Regions from separate parts of the Ensifer sp. B1-9 genome, predicted to be linked through region 2. Evidence: predicted binding sites of a transcription regulator. Region 2 holds the regulator's gene; each other region holds the start of a gene.

What was found. Region 2 encodes PhoB, which activates phosphate uptake and scavenging genes when phosphate is short. Its sites were predicted from a motif close to TGTCATNNANCTGTCAT; they were not measured.
Region 1: the regulator PhoB is predicted to act here: its motif matches at 2,667-2,683, upstream of ACQ5BM_RS10190 (DUF47 domain-containing protein).
Region 3: the regulator PhoB is predicted to act here: its motif matches at 2,915-2,931, upstream of ACQ5BM_RS19315 (DUF1868 domain-containing protein).
Region 4: the regulator PhoB is predicted to act here: its motif matches at 3,251-3,267, upstream of ACQ5BM_RS29315 (NAD-glutamate dehydrogenase).

The regions. Positions count from the first base shown of each region.
Region 1 is NZ_JBCHVG010000005.1:53,054-58,126, reverse strand. Features, by position in the region: gene ACQ5BM_RS10200 (serine hydrolase) at 1-949, shown strand, start outside; gene ACQ5BM_RS10195 (inorganic phosphate transporter) at 995-1,999, opposite strand; gene ACQ5BM_RS10190 (DUF47 domain-containing protein) at 1,999-2,643, opposite strand; gene recF (DNA replication/repair protein RecF) at 2,848-3,972, shown strand; gene ACQ5BM_RS10180 (molybdopterin-synthase adenylyltransferase MoeB) at 4,109-4,870, shown strand; gene ACQ5BM_RS10175 (GNAT family N-acetyltransferase) at 4,878-5,073, shown strand, end outside.
Region 2 is NZ_JBCHVG010000007.1:370,449-375,521, reverse strand. Features, by position in the region: gene pstA (phosphate ABC transporter permease PstA) at 1-178, shown strand, start outside; gene pstB (phosphate ABC transporter ATP-binding protein PstB) at 192-1,007, shown strand; gene phoU (phosphate signaling complex protein PhoU) at 1,058-1,771, shown strand; gene phoB (phosphate regulon transcriptional regulator PhoB) at 1,974-2,657, shown strand; gene ACQ5BM_RS15695 (GcrA family cell cycle regulator) at 2,726-3,247, opposite strand; gene ACQ5BM_RS15690 (aspartate aminotransferase family protein) at 3,669-4,868, shown strand; gene argF (ornithine carbamoyltransferase) at 4,972-5,073, shown strand, end outside.
Region 3 is NZ_JBCHVG010000010.1:57,867-62,939, reverse strand. Features, by position in the region: gene phaR (polyhydroxyalkanoate synthesis repressor PhaR) at 1-484, shown strand, start outside; gene ACQ5BM_RS19330 (hypothetical protein) at 596-997, opposite strand; gene rpmF (50S ribosomal protein L32) at 1,144-1,329, opposite strand; gene ACQ5BM_RS19320 (glutathione S-transferase family protein) at 1,475-2,122, opposite strand; gene ACQ5BM_RS19315 (DUF1868 domain-containing protein) at 2,119-2,865, opposite strand; gene mtgA (monofunctional biosynthetic peptidoglycan transglycosylase) at 2,968-3,708, opposite strand; gene ACQ5BM_RS19305 (polyprenyl synthetase family protein) at 3,887-4,801, shown strand; gene hisC (histidinol-phosphate transaminase) at 4,806-5,073, shown strand, end outside.
Region 4 is NZ_JBCHVG010000018.1:109,592-114,664, forward strand. Features, by position in the region: gene ACQ5BM_RS29315 (NAD-glutamate dehydrogenase) at 1-3,025, opposite strand, end outside; gene pdxY (pyridoxal kinase PdxY) at 3,311-4,192, shown strand; gene ACQ5BM_RS29325 (carbonic anhydrase) at 4,322-4,975, shown strand; gene ACQ5BM_RS29330 (lytic murein transglycosylase) at 5,045-5,073, opposite strand, start outside.

The DNA of each region.
Region 1 (5,073 bases), on a different contig from region 2:
GGCGCCGGCCGACATCACCAATCCCTATGCGGACTACGACACCACCAGGCTCTACAGCTTTCTCTCCGGCCACAAACCGCTGCGCCGCCCGGGCGTCGAGCACGAATACTCCAATCTCGGCGCGGGGCTTCTCGGCCACGTGCTGGCGCTGAAGGCCGGGCTTTCCTATGAGGATCTTGTCGGAAGACGCATCGCCAAGCCGCTCGGCCTCAAGGATACGGCCATCACGCCGCAGCCCGACTGGTCCGAACACCGGGCAACGGGCCACGATGCGGCACTGGAGCCGGTGAGAGACTGGGATCTCAACGCGCTGCAGGGGGCCGGTGCCCTGCGCTCCACCGCGGAAGACCTGCTGATCTTCCTCGAGGCCGCCATGGGGAAAACGCAATCACCATTGGCGTCCGCCTTCGCCACCCTGCTGGCGACACGCCAGCCGCTCGGCGAGGACGCGGGCGAGCAGGCGCTGGGCTGGGTGATTTCCGGTAAGGGCGACGAGCGGGTGATCTGGCACAATGGCGGCACTGGCGGCTATCGATCCTTCGTCGGCTACCGTCCGTCGACCGGGATCGGCGTCGTCGCCCTGTCGAACACGTCGACCGAAGTGGGCGTCGACGATATCGGCCAACATCTGCTCAACCGGAACGTCCCGCTTGCGCCCGCCGCCGTCCGGCGCACTGCCATAACGGTCGATCCGGCGACCTACGATGCCTATCTCGGCACCTACAGGCTGGCGCCAGGTTTCGACCTGACGATCTTCCGTGATGGCAATCGGCTGTTTGCCCAGGCAACCGGCCAGGACCGGCTTGAAATCCTTCCGGAGGCCGAGCATCGGTTCTTTGCGAAGCTCATCGATGCGCAGATCAGCTTCACGCTCAACGGCACCCGCGCCGAAAGCCTGACCTTGCATCAGGGCGGGCGGGACAGCCCTGCGCCGCGCGTAGAGAAATGATGCATATCTCCCGCCCCAAAAGGCGGGAGATGGTCCCTGTATCGATCAGAACAGCAGATCGATCGTGAAGTAGGCGAGGGCCGAGATCGCCGCTGCCGCCGGCATGGTGATGAACCAGGCAATCACGATATTGCCTGCAAGCCCCCAACGCACGGCCGAGACGCGCCGCGCCGCGCCGACGCCGATGATCGCGCCGGTGATGGTGTGCGTCGTCGAAACCGGAATGCCGAGCCAGGTGGCGGCAAAGAGCGTGATCGCTCCGCCCGTTTCGGCACAGAAACCCTGCATCGGATTGAGCCTGGTGATCTTCGAGCCCATGGTGTGAACGATGCGCCAGCCGCCGAACAGCGTGCCGAGCGCGATCGCCGCCTGGCAGGTGATCACGACCCAGAAGGGAACGTAGAACTCCGAACCGAGATACCCTTGCGAGAAGAGCAGAACGGCGATGATGCCCATGGTCTTCTGCGCGTCATTGCCACCGTGACCGAGAGAATAGAGCGACGCCGAGACGAACTGCATCACGCGGAAGGTGCGATCGACGGCAAAGGGCGTCTGCCGCACGAACAGCCAGGAGACGATCAGCACCAGCATCAGCGCCAGGAAAAAGCCGATCGCCGGCGACATGAAGATGGCGCCGACGGTCTTGAGAAGACCAGTCCAGACGATGGAATTGAAGCCCGTGCTGGCAAGGCCGGCGCCGACAAGGCCGCCGATCAGCGCGTGCGACGAGCTCGACGGAATGCCGAACAGCCAGGTGACGATGTTCCAGACGATCGCCCCCATGAGCGCCGAGAAAATCACCAGCGGTGTCACGATGCCGGGATCGATGATGCCCTTGCCGAGCGTCTCGGCCACGTGCAGACCGAAGAACAGGAAGGCGATGAAGTTGAAAAAGGCCGCCCATAGGACCGCATATTGCGGCCTGAGCACCCGCGTCGAGACGATCGTCGCGATGGAGTTGGCCGCATCGTGCAAGCCGTTCAGGAAGTCGAAGAACAGCGCGATGGCGATCAATCCCGCGAGCAACGGAAAGGCGAGCGTCGCATCCATCAGACGTTCTCGATCACGATGCCGCTGATTTCATTGGCAACGTCCTCGAACCGGTCGATGACTTTTTCCAGCTGGCCATAGATCTCGCTGCCGACGATATAGGCCATCGCGTTGCCCGTGCCGTAGCGGTGGAACAACTCCTTGAGGCCTTGCTCGTGCAGTTCGTCGGAATGTCCCTCGATGCGGGTGACCTCCTCGGCGATGGCGATAAGGCGGTCGTGATTGGCGCCGATGCGATCCAGCAGCGGGACAGCCTCGGCAATCAGGTGCGCAGCCCGGCCGACGATCGCGCCCATTTCGCGCATGCCGGGTTCGAAGCTCTTCTGTTCGTAGAGCCTGATCGTCTTGACCGTCTTGTGCATCATGTCGATGGCGTCGTCCATCGACTGGATCAGGTCCTTGATGTCGCCGCGGTCGAAGGGCGTGATGAAGGAGCGACGGACTGCCAGCAGCACTTCGGCAGTGATGTGGTCCGCTTCATCTTCGAGCGCGACGATGCGGTCGCACTGTTTCTCCATGTCATCGCCGCCGGCAAGCAGCTTGTCGAGCGCCTCGGCGGCGCCGACGACGGTGAGCGAGTGTTTTGCGAAAAGCTCGAAAAAGCGATCCTCGCGGGGAAGTAGTTTGCGGAACCAAGCCAGCATCACAAATATGTCCATTCGTGGATTGTCATGAAACTGTCATATTGGACCGGAGCGCCCAAGAAAAGCACCTGATCCAAGGGGTTTGTCGCCTTTCCCCCGCCGAAATCGGCCAAGTTGCACCGATATGGACAGGTATGCCGTTTCACCTTGCCTTGGCGCCTGCTTTCGTCCTAGCTGGCGCCCAACCTCGAATCCGGACTGCCGATGCCACACAAGGTCTTTCTCAACCGCCTGAAGCTCACGGAGTTCCGCAACTATGCGGCCCTCTCGCTGGAGCTCGACCAGCGCCACGTGGTGCTGACGGGAGAGAACGGCGCCGGCAAGACCAACCTGATGGAGGCAGTCTCGTTCCTCTCTCCCGGTCGGGGCTTACGGCGTGCGGCCTATGCCGATGTCACACGTGTCGGCGCCGGTGACGGCTTCTCTGTCTTTGCCGCTGTCGAGGGCATGGACGGGCCGGTCGAAATCGGTACCGGCACCGCCGGCGTGACCGAGGGGCAGTCCCGACGACTGCGGCTCAACGGAACGGCAGCGGCGAGCGTCGACGAGCTGACCGATCACCTGCGCGTCCTCTGGCTGACCCCGTCGATGGACGGCCTCTTCACCGGGCCCTCTTCCGATCGGCGGCGCTTTCTCGATCGGCTGGTGCTTTCGCTTGATCCGGAACATGGCCGCCGCGCCAGCGAGTTCGACCGTGCGATGCGCAGCCGCAACCGCCTGCTGACCGAGTTTCGCCCGGACCCGGCCTGGCTGACCGCGATCGAACGCGAGATGGCTGGCCTCGGCGTTTCCATGGCGCTGGCGCGGCAGGAAATGCTCGGCCTGCTCACCGCGCTCGTCGAACGGAACGTGGACGGCGATGTTTTTCCGTCGGCGCGGCTGGCGCTATCCGGATTTCTCGACGACGAAGGTCATCGCCCGGCCTATGATCTCGAAGAGCAATATCTGACGATGCTGCGGGATGGACGGCCGCGCGACGCAGCGGCAGGCCGCACGCTCGACGGGCCGCATCGGAGCGACCTGCTCGTTCGCCACCGCGAGAAGGATATGGAGGCGGCACGCTGCTCGACCGGTGAGCAGAAGGCGCTGCTCGTCGGCCTGGTGCTGGCGCATGCACGTCTCGTCGGCGACATGACCGGCCACGCGCCGATACTTCTGCTCGACGAGATCGCAGCGCATCTCGACATCAACCGGCGCGCGGCCCTGTTCGACCTCGTCGACGGCCTCGGCGGCCAGGCCTTCATGACCGGCACGGACCAGGCGATGTTCGAGGCACTTGGCGATCGCGGCCGCTTCCTGACCGTTTCGCACGGCAGCGTTACGGGATAAGCAGGAGCCGGATGAGGAAAGTGTTTGCGGTTTTTCGCACGGAACCCGCTCTCCCTCATGGGCGTCGATCACGTTTATGATTTGGCCGAGCCGACCCAAGATCTAGAGATCGGCCGCCGCCGAGGAGGATGTTGCCATGACCGGTGAGAACAAGCTCGACCAATCGGAGATCTCGCGCTACGCCCGCCATATCGTGCTTCCGGAAATCGGCGGCGCCGGCCAGCAGAAGCTGAAGGCGGCGAACGTGTTGGTCATCGGCGCCGGTGGTCTCGGCGCGCCGGTGCTGCACTACCTCGCGGCCGCCGGCATCGGTCGCATCGGTATCGTCGACGACGACACCGTTTCGCTCTCCAACCTGCAGCGACAGGTCATCCATCGCACCGAGGACATCGGCCGCGCCAAGGTCGAGCGGGCGGCGGAAGCAATTGTCTCGCTCAATCCGCATGTCGTCGTCGAAGGCCACCAGATCAGGCTTAACCCCGACAATGCCGAGGCGCTGTTCCGGCAATATCACCTGGTGATCGACGGCTCGGACAATTTCGACACGCGCTACCTCGCAGCCGATACGGCGGCCAAGGTGGGCATTCCGCTGGTGACCGGCGCCGTCGGTCGCTTCGACGGATCGCTGACGGTGCTGATGCCGTACAAGGCCGGCGCGGACGGCCGGCCGAACCCCTCCTATCGCGATCTCTTTCCCGAAGCGCCGCCGGCGGGCGTCGTGCCCTCCTGCGCCGAAGCGGGCATCGTCGGCGCCTTGACCGGCGTCATCGGCACGCTCCAGGCGATGGAAGCGATCAAGGTGATTGCCGGTTTCGGCGAGCCGCTCGTCGGGCGGCTGTTGATGTATGACGCGCTGACGGCGCAGTTCAACACCATCCGCTATCGTCGCAGAGCATAGGCCGACCATGGTACAGATCTTTCGCATCGACGAAACATTCGACCGGCACGAGGCGTTGCTGGCGCTTATCCTCGGTGCCTTCTCCTACATGGACGGGCAGATCGACCCGCCCTCGTCGGCGCATGCATTGAACATCGAATCGCTCCGGCAAAAGATCGCTGACGAGATCGCCTTCGGCGTCAGCGACGGCGAAAGGCTCGTCG
Region 2 (5,073 bases):
CGGTTCGCCGATGGAGCCGTCGACGGCGCTGCCGGTGCAGATCTACATGTGGGCCAACGAGGCGGAACGCGCCTTCGTCGAGCGCACCTCCGGCGCGATCATCATTCTTCTCATCTTCCTCGTCGTCATGAACCTTGGCGCCATTCTGTTGCGACGTCGCTTTGAGCGCCGTTGGTAGTGAGGTAATTTCTATGAACATCATGTCAGAAGCAGCAGTCGAGAAGGCCTTGGATCAGAAAATGAACACTGTGCCCTACAAGATGATCGGCAAGGATGTGTCGGTCTACTACGGCGAGAAGCGGGCGCTTTTCGACGTCAACCTCAACATCCGCGAGAATACGGTAACGGCTCTGATCGGCCCGTCCGGTTGCGGCAAGTCGACCTTCCTGCGCACGCTGAACCGTATGAACGACACCATCGAGAACTGCCGCGTCACCGGCAAGATCACGCTCGATGAGGACGACATCTACGATCCGACCATCGATGTGGTCGAGCTGCGCGCCCGCGTCGGCATGGTCTTCCAGAAACCGAACCCGTTCCCGAAGTCGATCTACGACAACGTCGCCTACGGTCCACGCATCCACGGGCTTGCCCGCACCAAGGCGGATTTTGACGAGATCGTCGAAACCAGCCTGCAGAAGGCCGGCCTGTTCAATGAAGTGAAGGATCGCCTGCATGAACCGGGCACCGGCCTTTCCGGTGGCCAGCAGCAGCGCCTTTGCATCGCGCGCGCCGTTGCCGTCAGCCCGGAAGTCATCCTGATGGACGAGCCCTGTTCGGCACTCGACCCGATCGCGACGGCCAAGGTCGAGGAGCTCATCCACGAACTGCGCACGAACTTCACGATCGTCATCGTGACCCACTCGATGCAGCAGGCAGCCCGCGTGTCGCAACGCACCGCCATGTTCCACCTCGGCAATCTCGTCGAGGAGAACGACACCGACAAGATGTTCACCAATCCGGATGACCAGCGCACCCAGGATTACATCATGGGCCGCTTCGGCTGAGGCCAATGACGGCTGCAACAGTAACTGGAAAGCGCCCGCAAGGATCGACGATCATGTCCATGCATATCATGTCCGCCTATGACGAAGAACTGAAGTACCTGACGCGCCGCATCTCGGAAATGGGCGGTCTCGCCGAGCAGATGGTCGCTGAATCCGTTCGCGCCCTGGTCAATTCCGACCTGGCTCTGGCGCAGAAGGTGATCTCGGACGACACCATTCTCGACGATGCCGAGCGCCAGATCGGCGAGAAGGCGATCGTCACGATCGCCAAGCGCCAGCCGGTCGCCGCCGACCTTCGCGAGATCATGGGGTCGATCCGCATCGCCTCCGACCTGGAGCGTGTCGGCGACCTCGGCAAGAACACCGCCAAGCGCGTGATCGCGGTCGCCGGTTCCGGCATCCCGCGCAAGCTTGCCCGCGGTCTCGAGCACCTCGCCGAGCTCGCCCTGGTGCAGCTCAAGGAAGTACTCGACGTCTATGCCTCGCGTTCGCCGGAAAAGGCCAACAGCATTCGCGAGCGGGACGAGGAGATCGATGCGATCTACACCTCGCTGTTCCGCGAGCTGCTGACCTACATGATGGAAGACCCGCGCAACATCACGCCCTGCACGCATCTTCTGTTCTGTGCCAAGAACATCGAGCGCATCGGCGACCACGCGACCAATATCGCCGAGACGATCTATTACATGGCAACGGGTGCCCAGCCGGAAGGCGAGCGTCCGAAGGATGACAATACGTCGACGTTGGGCTCGGTCAACGACTGAGCGTTAGACGCGCCGTTCGCAATGCATGCCCCCTGAATATCACCTGGTCGCGGCTCCGGTCGCGGCCCCGAATTCCTGTATCTGAAGCATGCGGCTTTCGCACCGCCTTTGAAAAACGCGGAAATGCTCCAGATTTAGAGTGTCTGAGCGCCGGCCCGGCCACTGGAGCCGCACGGCGCTCGCGGTAAGGAGACGTTACCTGATGTTGCCAAAAATCGCCGTGGTCGAAGACGAAGAGGCGCTGAGCGTCCTGCTGCGTTACAATCTGGAAGCGGAAGGCTTCGACGTCGATACGATCCTCAGGGGTGACGAGGCGGAGATCCGGCTCCAGGAACGCCTGCCCGACCTGCTGATCCTCGACTGGATGCTGCCCGGCGTCTCCGGCATCGAGCTTTGCCGTCGGCTGCGCCAGCGCCCGGAGACGGAGCGGCTGCCGATCATCATGCTGACGGCGCGCGGCGAGGAAAGCGAGCGCGTTCGCGGTCTCGCGACCGGCGCAGACGACTATGTGGTCAAACCCTTCTCGACGCCGGAACTGATGGCTCGCGTCAAGGCGATGCTTCGCCGGGCGAAGCCTGAAGTGCTCTCGACGCTGCTGCGCTGCGGCGACATCGAGCTCGACAGGGAAACCCATCGCGTCCATCGCCGCAGCCGCGAGGTTCGCCTGGGACCGACGGAATTCCGACTGCTCGAGTTCCTGATGTCCTCTCCGGGCCGGGTCTTCTCGCGCTCGCAGTTGCTGGATGGCGTCTGGGGTCACGACATCTATGTCGACGAAAGGACCGTCGACGTGCATGTCGGCCGCCTGCGCAAGGCGTTGAACTTCTCGACCATGCCGGACGTCATTCGCACGGTCCGCGGCGCCGGCTACTCGCTCGAAAGCTGAGAGGGACCAACAGCAGGCAATAAAAAAGGGGCCGCTCAGCCCCTTTTCTTTTGTTCCGGTGCGGAGCCTCAGCGCATCCGCCGACGTTCGGCCGACGGCTGGTAGGCAAGCCGTGCATGGAAATTGCAATAGGGCGAGGACTCCGGCGAGTCATTGCCGCAGAAGTGGAATTCTTCCTTCAGCGGATCGCCGATCGGCCACTTGCAGGTGCGTTCGGTGAGCTGGGTCAGCTCAAGGCGGCGCGACATCGGCACGACCACGTCCGTGCTGATGCTGAAATTCTGCTCGGCCACGAGATCGACTTCGATCTCTTCCTTGAGAACGGTGGCGCCGGACGGACGGGCAACGGTGCGGGTCGAAACGCGCGAGGCGTAGTTCGGAGCACGCGGGGCCGAGGTCGGCCGCTTCGGGCGGGCCGCCGCCGTGGCGCTGCCGCCAGCCTTGGCGCGTCCGGGAAGGCTCAGGCGGTGAACCTTGCCGATGACAGCGTTACGGCTGACGCCGCCGAGCTGCGCCGCGATCTGGCTTGCGCTCAGGCCCTCGGACCAAAGCTTCTTCAGTTTCTCCACCCGCTCGTCAGTCCAGTTCATCTCTGCACTCTCCGTTCTCAGCGTTGGGGATGGCAGAATCCCTCACCGCACCCCGGCTGAACCCCGAGGTTGCAAACGCGATAACTCTTTTGGTGACTAGGTCCGCCGCACGCGTCTAGTAATTGAATGTTAACGTACTGACCGCTGGACTCCGTGGCAAGAGTCCGGGGAATCACGCCGAATCGAATTCGTAGTTTTCCCCAACTTGCTCGATCAGCGTTGCATTTTTGCAAGCCCTTCCGGCCGATTTTTTCGTCGCAGGGAAACGGGTCTCGCCATCGCGCTGCAAGGCTTGGTTTTGTTGACATTGCGGTGCGAAATGGGAATAGTGCCTGCGCCGCCGAAAGGCGGCATTTTTGATTTTTATCGGGCCGCATGAAGCTGCGGTACCGATGCCGATTGGAGTGAAGGAGAGCCTCGCATGACTGCAACCACGCCGCTTTACGATACCTACATGCGCGCGCCGTTGCGTTTCGAGCGAGGAGAGGGCGTCTGGTTGATCGCCGAAGACGGCTCGCGTTACCTCGATTTCGCCGCCGGCGTTGCCGTGAACTCGCTCGGCCACGCGCATCCGCATCTCGTCGAGGCGCTGAAGGCGCAGGCCGAGAAGGTCTGGCACCTTTCCAACCTTTACGAAGTTCCGGGGCAGGAAAGCCTTGGCCGCCGCCTGGCTGCCGTCACTTTCGCCGATCGGGTCTTCTTTACCAATTCCGGTGCGGAAGCGCTGGAATGCGCGATCAAGACGGCGCGGCGCTATCACTTCGCCAAGGGCCAGCCGGAGAAGTTTCACGTCATCACCTTCGAGGGCGCCTTCCACGGCCGCACGATCGCGACGATCGCCGCCGGGGGCCAGCAGAAGTACATCGAAGGTTTCGGACCAAAGGCCCCGGGCTTCTACCAGGTTCCGTTCGGCGACCTCGCTGCCGTCAAGAATGCGATCACCGAAGAGACCGCCGCGATCCTGATCGAGCCGATCCAGGGCGAGGGCGGCATTCGCCCGGCGACGAAGGAATTCCTGCAGGAACTGCGCGCGCTCTGCGACGAGTTCGGCCTGCTCCTGATCCTCGACGAGGTCCAGACCGGCGTCGGCCGTACCGGCAAGCTCTTCGCCCATGAATGGGCGGGCATCCGCCCGGATATCATGGCCGTTGCCAAGGGCATCGGCGGCGGCTTTCCGCTCGGCGCTTGCCTGGCGACGGAAGAGGCGGCGGCCGGCATGGTGGCGGGCACGCATGGCTCCACCTATGGCGGCAACCCGCTGGCGATGGCCGTCGGCAACGCCGTGCTCGACGTCATCCTCGCTGACGGCTTCCTCGCCCATGTGCGCGATGTCGCGCTCGTCTTCCGCCAGGGACTTGCCTCGCTGAAAGACCGCTACCCGGATGTCATCGAGGACATCCGCGGCGACGGCCTGATGCTGGGCATCAAGGTAAAAGGCCCTTCGGCCGATCTCTTGAAGGAAATCCGCGCCGAGAAGCTCCTGGCCGTGCCGGCCGGCGACAATGTGCTGCGTTTGCTGCCGCCGCTGACGGTGACGGCGGAGGAAGCACGCGAGGGCCTCGCGCGCATCGAGCGCGCTGCCGAAGCGGTGCGGAAGGCCGGCGGCAACGCCGCTGCTTAACGGATAGGACCGACGCCGACACAGGGTGTTAGAATGCCCTTCGTGCGTTCACGCGGAATGCGGGCGCACCAGGGGTCGATTTTTCAGACAGGAACCGAGTACGATGGCAGGCACCAGACATTTTCTCGATCTTTCGGCCGTGACGGCCGCCGATCTCCGGACGATCATCGACGACGCCCGCGTCCGAAAGGCGGCAACCAAGGCC
Region 3 (5,073 bases), on a different contig from region 2:
GGCTGTGATGGTGAAGAAGGGCGAGGATTTCGTCGTCCAGGACGCGAAGTCCGGCGAAGATATCACCCATTCCGTGCTGACACAGATCATCTTCGAGCAGGAATCCAAGACCGGCAACACGCTTCTGCCGATCTCCTTCCTGCGTCAGTTGATCTCGTTCTACGGCGACCAGATGCAGATGGTGGTGCCGAGCTATCTCGAGCATTCTATGCAGGCTTTCACCGAGCAGCAGTCACAGATGCGCGAGCAGATCAACAAGGCCTTCGGTGACACGCCGCTCGGCAAAAACCTGCAGGTTCCGCTGCAACTTGTCGAAGAGCAGGTCCGCCGCAACACCGAGATGTTCCATCAGGCGATGCAGATGTTCTCGCCCTTCATCACCGCCCCGCCGGTGAAGGAAAGCAAGAAGGCGGAAGCCAAGGATATCGACGAGCTCAAGGAGCAGCTTCGCGCGCTCCAGACCAAGCTCGACAATCTCGGCTGAGCGCGCTTTCCTCGTGAAGGCGGGTGAGCTAGATCCCGCCTCGTTTCCCGTCCAGCAGAAAAATACTTTGAATTGGGCCAGCGCCCCGGATCGGCCGGATCGTCGCGCGCTTCAAAGGCCGATCGACACGTCCCGGCCCGCCGAACGCATCGAGACGGCAAAACCGGCGATGACGTCGATGAAACTGATCGTCATCAGGATGAAGAAGAGCTGTGTCGCCGCCGGCGCTAGAAGCAGGAATTCGATCAGGAAGACGATGAACAGGATCATCGACAGCAGGTGATCCATCAGCGCCCGCGTGCTCGTGCGGGTCGCCTTCAGCAATTCGACGAACTGCAGTAGCAGCGCGACGACGATCAGAAGGTCACCGAAGCGCATCGTCCAGGTCGCGCCCGACAGCATGGACAGCGACAGCATCTCCGCGTTCAGCCCGGCGATACCGCCAAACATTCCGATCATCGCGAGATTGTAGATGGCGAAAGGCAGGATCAGCAGCGGAACGGCAGCGAGCATCGGGCACGAACTCCTTAGCCGCGTCTTGCGGCGTCTTCAGGTCAGGCTCCTGCTGATAGCACAGGGTCCAAGCGAGAAAATGTCAGACGCAAAACAAAAGGGCCGGCAGAGCCAGCCCTTTGAACCTGATCCGCGAACGGAAACGCTTATGCGTTTTCCTTCGGGGTCAGAACCTGACGGCCACGGTACATGCCGGTCTTCAGGTCGATGTGGTGCGGACGGCGCAGTTCGCCCGAGTTCTTGTCTTCGACGTAGGTCGGAGCCTTGAGGGCGTCAGCGGAACGGCGCATGCCACGCTTGGACGGGCTCGTTTTTCTTTTCGGTACAGCCATTTCATTCTCCACTTATCGGGCAAACACTGTTCAGCAGCCGAAATGGCCGTGTCAAACAGATGTCAATCACGGAAATTTGGCGCGCTTATACATGGCCAACTCCTGTTTGACCAGTCCCCAGCCGCAATTTTTCGACTCGACCGAGTCAGACCTCGTCTTCGGGAACGACCCACGGCTCAGCGCGGGCGGCCTCTTCCCACTTCCGGTAGGCGGGATGCGCCTTCATCCGCTGCATGTAGCCGAGCACTTCCGGATCCGCAACGAGATCATAGACGTCGAAGCGGTTGACCACAGGAGCGTACATCGCGTCCACCGCACCGAAGGCGCCGAAGAGGAACGGACCGCCGGATTGGGCGAGCGCCTCCTTCCAGATCCGCTCGATGCGGGCGATGTCGGCGCGAACGTCTGCATCCACCTCGAGAGCCCGCTTTTCCCGGCGGACGTTCATCGGACAGGCGCCACGCAGCGACCGGAAGCCGGAGAGCATCTCCATGGAATAGCTGCGCGCCCGGGCACGGGTCTGGCGATCGGCCGGCCAGAGCCCGGTATCGGGAAAGAGCTCGGCGACATATTCGATGATCGCCAGCGACTCCCAGACAAGCAGATCGCCATGTCGCAACAAGGGCACGCGTCCCGTCGGCGAGACGGCGCGAATATCGGGATTGCCGGCCGCGAAATCGAAGGGAATGACCACCTCCTCGAAATCGATGCCCGCGGCGATCATCGCCATCCAGGGCCGCATCGACCAGGATGAATAGTTCTTATTGCCGACGTAAAGCGTAAGTCCGGTCATTTAGGATCCTTGATTGCCGCCTTGATTGCGGGTCTGTCCGAGAAAACGATCAGTTCCTCGAAATGGTTCATGTCCTCGAAGGAGCAGAAGGCCGGGGGATCGAGCTCGATCACCGGCGCCCGCTCCCTGAGGTAGGCGAGTTGTTCGCTCAACATTGCCTGCCAGCGCGGCAGTGCCGCGTCATCGAGCCAGTCGATGACATAGGCGTAGGTGATGTGGAACGCGTAGTCGTCATGGTCCGGATGGCGATAGCCGAAGGCTTCGGCGAAAGCATCGCGCCAGGCCCTGAGGCACGCGCGATCGGCTGCGCTGTCGCCTTCGAGCGCGAGTCCGGTCGGCGTGACCTCCGTCACCCGGGCCCGGAACGGCCCCAGCGGAACGAAGTGCTTCAGCCGCCCGCGATAGTGCTCCGTCATCACGTCGATCGGCGTATCGAGCGCCATGTCTGCCGGCCAGAAGGGCAGCCTGCGGCGGTATTCGATGATACCCTGAAAGATCGTCATATGCAGGCTGGACGGATGGGTGAAGGCGAACTGCCCGGCCTCGGGCATCGCCATCAGACGATCGCGCACCGCAAGCACGGCGGCCTCGGACGGCGAACCGGCGGTGACGTGGGAAACGACCGTGTTGCCCGGTTCACGCAGGAAACGGCCATCCGTTGCGTAACGGGTACCGAGATGCTTCGGCGGTACGTTGTTTGCGTTGCGGCCAAAGGAGAGAAGCGAGGGGGAAATCGAAGTCATGGGGCGATCGGACCTTTCAAATGGAGAGAGGCCCAGATGACAGAACTCTACTACGCGAGCATGACATCGCCCGACGGCAGCTTCCAATGAAAAGGTCTGATCCTAATCATAAAGGCAGGTGATGTAGCCGCCGGAGCGGCTGGCGCGACGCTCGATCAAATTTGCCAGGCGCTTGAGCCCGCGACCGGGCTTGCCGGCATTGCGCTCCTTCGGATTGGGCAGCGAAACGGCAAGCAGCGCGGCCTGCCGCCGCGACAGCTTGGCCGCAGGAACCCCGAAGTGGTGGCGGGCAGCCGCTTCGATACCGTAGATTCCATCGCCCCATTCGGCGACGTTCAGATAGATCTCCATCATCCGCCGCTTGCTCCAGACGAAATCAGCGGCGATCGCCAACGGCAGTTCCATGCCCTTGCGCAGGAAGGAGCGGCCGTTCCAGAGGTAGAGGTTCTTGACCGTCTGCATCGGGATGGTGCTGGCCCCGCGGGTCGATTCCCCATCCAGGGCATCCTCCACCACGCCGCGCATCTGCCCCCAGTCGACACCGTCATGGACACAGAACTGGCCGTCCTCCGACATCATCACCGATTGCACCAGCACCGGCGCGATATTGTCGAACTCGACCCATTGACGGTCGTAGCCGCGAAGCAGAACGAGGTCGCGCAGCATCAGCGTCGAGACCGGATGAATGAACTCGATCAGGTAGAGAACGATCAGCGCATAGGGCAGCGCCACGAAACCGACGACGGCGAAAGCGATCTGGCGGCGCCTCGTTCGCAGCGACCGGCGAAGCGAAGACCAGCGACTGGAAGGCACTTCGCCATCCTCGCGCGCTTCCGGAACCATGTTCACGGCCTGACTGTCCACCTCGCTGTCCATCCGCCTCTCTTAGTGCATGGGCCGGCAAAGTTGAACGGGCTTTCAGGCAAAAGGCAAGGTGCGTACGCGGCTGTCCCAGGGAAAGCGCGCCGCTGCGACACGAATCCCCGTTGAAAGCCCTCTTCGCCCATGCCAAAGAGCGCGCATGAGCCAGGACACATCGCCTTTCACCCGTCGCCTCGCCGGCAATGCCCGCGCCGTCGAAGCTTTGCTTGAGCGCCTGCTCGGCTCGACGACGGAGGTCGATGAGATCGCCCGGCCGGCAAACCTGCTCGCCGCCATGCGCCACGGGGTACTGAACGGCGGCAAGCGGCTGCGCCCCTTCCTGGTGATCGAGTGTGCCGATCTTCTCGGCGGCGGTATCGATGCATCCTTGCGCGTCGGCGCGGCGCTCGAATGCGTGCATTGCTATTCCCTCGTCCATGACGACCTGCCGGCGATGGACGACGACGATGTCAGGCGTGGCCAGCCGACGGTGCACAAGGCCTTCGACGAGGCGACGGCGATCCTCGCCGGCGACAGTCTGCTGACCTTCGCCTTCGACATCATCGCGGCGCCTGAAACACCACTGCCGGATGCCCAAAAGGTGGAACTGATCCTGGCGCTCGGACGGGCCGCGGGCCACGGTGGAATGGCCGGCGGTCAGGCGCTCGATCTTGCCGCGGAAAAGTCGCCACCCGACGAAGCCGGCATTGTCACGCTACAGGCGATGAAGACGGGCGCTCTCATCCGCTTCGGCTGCGAGGCCGGTGCGATTGTCGCCGGCGCGTCGAAAGACGACCGGGCGCGGCTTCGCAGCTTCGGCGAAAAGATCGGCCTCGCCTTCCAGCTTGCCGACGACCTGCTCGATCTCACCGCCGATGCGGCGACCATGGGCAAGGCAACCGGCAAAGACGCCGCCCGCGGCAAGGGCACGCTCGTCGCGCTGCATGGCCAGGCCTGGGCGGAAGAACGGCTGGAGCAACTGGTCGCAGAAGCCGAAGCTCTGCTCGAGCCCTATGGCGAGCGCTCCGCCATTCTCGTCGAAACCGCCCACTTCATCGCCAACCGCAGGAGCTAAGCTCGTGAGCAAATACTGGTCGCCGATCGTCTCGAAGCTCAAGCCCTATGTTCCGGGCGAGCAGCCGCGTATCGCCAATCTGGTGAAGCTCAACACCAATGAATGTCCCTACGGCCCCTCTGAGAAGGTGCTCGACGCGATCAACGCCGCGGCAAGCAGCGATCTGCGCCTTTATCCCGATCCGCTGGCGCTGAAGCTCCGCCAGGCGATCGCCGCGCGCTTTGGCGTGACGGCGGAAGAAGTCTTCGTCGGCAACGGCTCGGACGAGGTGC
Region 4 (5,073 bases), on a different contig from region 2:
CGATATCCGGATTCGGATCGATGAAGATGTCGCGGTGGTCGAAGGCCGCGATCAGGCGGATCTTCTCCGAGAGCAGCATGCCGTTGCCGAAGACGTCGCCCGACATGTCACCGACACCGGCGACGGTGAAGGGCGTCGTCTGGATGTCGATGTCCATCTCGCGGAAGTGCCGCTTGACGGTCTCCCAGGCGCCGCGGGCGGTGATGCCCATCTTCTTGTGGTCGTAGCCGGCGGAACCGCCGGAAGCGAAGGCGTCATCGAGCCAGAAGCCCGCTTCCTGCGCAAGGCCGTTGGCGGTGTCGGAGAAGGTCGCGGTGCCCTTGTCGGCGGCAACGACGAAATAGGGGTCGTCGCCGTCGCGGCGCAGCGTATCGGCCGGCGGCACGATATCCTGGCCGACGATGTTGTCGGTCACCGAAAGCAGGGTGCGGATGTAGGTCTTGTAGGCTTCGGTACCGGCCTTGAAGACCTCGTCACGGGTGCCGCCGACCGGGAGCTGCTTCGGATAGAAGCCGCCCTTGGCGCCAACCGGCACGATGACGGCGTTCTTGACCTGCTGCGCCTTGACGAGGCCAAGCACTTCCGTGCGGTAGTCCTGAGCGCGGTCCGACCAGCGCAGGCCGCCACGGGCGACCTTGCCGAAGCGCAGATGCACGCCCTCGACCTCGGTGCCGTAGACGAAGATTTCGCGGAACGGGCGCGGTTCCGGCAGGCCGTCGAGCTGCTTCGGATCGAGCTTGAAGGCGAGAACCGCGCGCGGCTTGCCCTCTGCGTCATGCTGGAAGTAGTTGGTCCGCAGCGTCGCTTCGATCGCGTTGACGTAGCGGCGCAGGATGCGGTCTTCGTCGAGGCTCGGAACGGCTGACAGCGCGTCTTCGATCGCGGAAAGCAGGGCGCTGCACTTCTTGGCACGCGGCTTTTCCTCGAGCTTCGGATCCATGCGGGTCACGAACAGCTTGAAGATATCGGCTGCGATCGCCGGATACTTGTTCAGCGTGTCGGCGATATAGCCCTGCGAATAGGTGATGCCGGCCTGGCGCAGATAGCGGGCATAGGCGCGAAGCACCGTGACTTCGCGGGCATTGAGGCCAGCAAGCAGAATCAGCCGGTTGAAGTTGTCGTCCTCGATCGTGCCGTTCCAGGCGGCGAGGAAGGCCTCTTCCAGGGCCGGGCCCGTCTTGTCGAGGTTCAGCGTGTGCCCGTCGCGGTGGATCAGCTCCATGTCGTGCAGCACGACCTTGCGCTCGTCTTCGCCATGAGCCTCGACGCCGATGTCGTAGGTCTGCTCGCTGATCACCCGGAAGCCGAGGTTTTCGAGCAGCGGCACGCGGCGCGACAGCGATACGGGCTCGCCGGCATGGAAGATCTTCAGCTCCGCCGTATCAGCGCGCGTGACGGCGCGCGGGTAGTGATAGAAGGAGATCCGGATCGGGTCTTCCGTCTTGCAGGCGGCGATATCCGCGAGGTCCGCATAGGCTTCCGCCGGCGTGAAGAACGACTGATAGGCCTCGTCGACGTTGAGTCCGATGCCGTCCTTGCGCGCGAGCAGATCGAACCGGTCGATCCAGCGCGTCACGATTTCGCGAACGGCTTCCTCGAGCTTGGCCTGCGGAATGCGCGGGGTCTTGCCGGCGGAACGGCCGATGATGAAGTGGACGCGGGCCAGGCCGCCTTCCGGGAAGGCCGGGTAATAAGCCGAGACGCGGCCGTCATAGACCGTCTTCAGGTAGTCGCCGATCTTCTCGCGAACGTCCGAATCATACTGTTCGCGCGGCACGAAGACGATGACAGAGACGAAACGGTCGAAATGGTCGATGCGCGGCAGCACGCGGATGCGCGGCCGGTCGCCGAGTTCGTTGATCTGCTCGCAGAAGGCGGCAAGCAGGCCGACGTCGATCTGGAACAGGTCGTCACGCGGGTAGGATTCCAGCGTGTTCGCCAGCATCTTGCCGGAATGGCTCTGCGGGTCGTAGCCGAAGTGATCGACGATCTTCTCGATCTTGTGGCGCAGCAGCGGGATCTCGGATGCCTGGCGGGTGTAGGCCGTGGAGGTGAACAGGCCGACGATGCGCAGTTCCCCGGTGACATTGCCGTCGGCATCGAAACGCTTGACGCCGACATAGTCCATATAGGCGCGGCGATGCACGACCGACTTGACGTTGGCCTTGGTGACAATCAGGAAATCCGGGCCGTCAAGGAAGGCGAGGATTTCCGGCGTGGTCAGCACCGCGTCCTTGCCCTGGCGCAGGACGCGTACGTCCGGGTTGGAAAGAATGCCGAGGCCCCTGCCCTTGCCGCGTTCGACGGCTGCCTTCTCGCCCTTGCCCGAATAGGTGTACTCGCGCATGCCGAGGAAGGTGAAGTTGTTGTCGCGCAGCCAGCGAAGGAAGGCGAGCGCCTCGTCGCGGTCGCTCTTCTTGCGCGACGCATTGTAGGCCTCGAGCTCCTGCATGGCCTGGTCGAGCAGCGCCGTCATCGCCGGCCAGTCGTGCACGGTCTGATGCACCTGCTCCAGCACGTCGCGAATGCGGTTGCTGAGGTGTTCGGCCTCGACGGGCGCGAGCTTGGTCAGATGGATCTGAATGTGGCTGACGCGATGCGCCGGATCGCTTGCCTCTTCCGGATCGAAGAGCTTCGCCGGCTTGCCCGGTTCCTGAACCAGAATGGGGTGGATGGCGAGGTGAATGTCGCGGTGCGTGCTGGTGATCTCTCCCATGATCGAATCATAGAGGAACGGCATGTTGCGTTCGGTGATCGCGATGATTGAAACCTCGGTGCCGCCAGGTGCGACGCCGGCGACGTTCTCGACCGAAACCTGTGGCTTGCCGCCGTCCCAGCGGGCGAGTTCACGGTGCGCATGGGCTGCAATCAGCGCCAGCATGTCCGCCGAATAGAGATCGAGGTCGTCGTTGCTGGCCCCACCGAAGAGGATTTCCGGCGCCAGCCCGTCGACGCCCAGTTTGATGGCGGCCGCCTTTGCTGCGTCGATGTGTCTGTCCCGCTTCGGATTGTATTTCACGCCCATGAAGTCTCTCCCACTCATGATAGGCCAAACCCTATCAGAACCATGGCTAATGGCGACCGCTTTTTACGCCGATTTCGGCAAAATCGAGCCCAAAATCGGAGAATTTCACGTGAAAACAGCTTAAATCCATTTAAATCGAAGGCAATTTCGCGAAAATTGCTCGAAAATCGATGAAAAAGCACGAAAACGCCAGCGGCTTCTGCGGAACCTATCTGCCATCGGCTGTTGACAGGGCGGTGACAGTCGGGTGATCAGAGTTTCTAGACTGAAGGATTGGACTCGTCGATGCCCGAAATGCCCTCCCTGCCCGGCGCCGTCATCGTCATCTCGAGCCATGTCGTGCGTGGCAAGGTCGGCAACCGGGCCGCAGTCTTCGCGTTGGAGACGCTGGGGAATCCGGTCTGGGCACTGCCGACGGTCATCCTTCCCTGGCATCCCGGGCATGGGCGCTCGACGCGGGTCACCATTCCGGATGCGGATTTCCAGTCGGTGATCGACGATCTCATTGCCGCGCCCTGGGTGGGCGAGGTGCGCGCCGTGCTTTCGGGCTATCTCGGCTCGACCGATCAGGCCGAAGGTGTCGCGCGCCTGGTGGCAGCCCTGAGGGAGCGCAATCCCAAGCTCATCTATGCCTGCGATCCCGTCATCGGCGATGCCGGCGGGCTCTATGTTCCGGAGGCGACCGCGACGGCTATTCGTGACCGGCTGCTGCCGCTTGCCAATCTGGCGACGCCGAACCGCTTCGAGCTTGCCTGGCTCTCCGGCGCCACGCTGGAAACGAATACGGCAATCCTCGATGCTGCTCTCGGCCTCGGCCCGGCCCGCGTGCTGGTGACCTCGGCAGTGCCGATGATGAGCGGCGGCACGGGTAACCTCTTCCTTTCGGGCAATCATGCGCTGCTCGCCGAGCATCGGCTGGTCGAGAATCCGCCGAATGGCACAGGCGACTTGCTGACTGCCGTGTTCCTTGCGCGACTTCTCGAAGGACTGTCGGAAGAGCGCGCATTGCAGATGGCGACGGCGAGCGTGTTCGAGATCATCGCGCGCAGCGTCAAGCGCGGTGCCGATGAACTGACGATCGAGCAGGATGCCTCGAGCCTTTCGACGCCGATGGCGATGGTGCAGATGCGCCGTCTGGTGCATCCGAATCAGATACGGCGAAAATAGAAGAAGCTGTTCATCGACGATGCCTGGAAGACATCGTGGGTTGAACTTTAGATCATGATGATTTTCATGACTTGGAGCGTGATGCGGGCGAAGGCCCGCGTCTGGCTCGAAGCAGCAGCGGAGAAACCGATGGACAAGCAGCAGCAGCGTTTTCCGGATCACCTTCTGAACGGCTACCGCAACTTCATGAATGGCCGCTTCAACGAACAGCAGAAACGCTACAAGGCGCTCGCGGAAACCGGCCAGAAGCCGAAGACAATGGTCGTCGCCTGTTGCGATTCGCGTGCGGCGCCGGAAACGATCTTCGACAGCGGCCCGGGCGAACTCTTCGTCGTACGCAACGTTGCCAATCTGATGCCGCCCTATGAACCCGACGGTCATTATCACTCGACGTCGGCCGCCCTGGAGTTCGCCGTGCAGTCGCTGCGCGTCAGCGATATCGTCGTGATGGGGCATGGCCGCTGTGGCGGCATCAAGGCGGCACTCGATCCGGATGCCGAGCCCTTGTCGCCCGGTGATTTCATCGGTCGCTGGATGCACCTCCTGAAGCCGGCAGCCGAGCAGATCCAGAGCAACGACATCATGACCCAGGCGGAGCGCCAGCGTGCGCTCGAGCGGGTCTCGATCCGCAACTCGCTTGCAAACCTGCGCACCTTTCCCTGCGTTCAGATTCTTGAGGCCAAGGGCAAGCTGCATCTGCATGGCGCCTGGTTCGACATCTCGACCGGCGAACTCTGGGTGATGGACCCGGCGACCGGCGACTTCTCCCGTCCGGGCATGTAGCCAGCAAAAAGCCCGGTCCATTCGAACCGGGCTTGAGACTTTCTCAGAAAAGGTCGGACATCCGAAAGATCAGAGGCCGTCGATCTCCGCGCCGATGA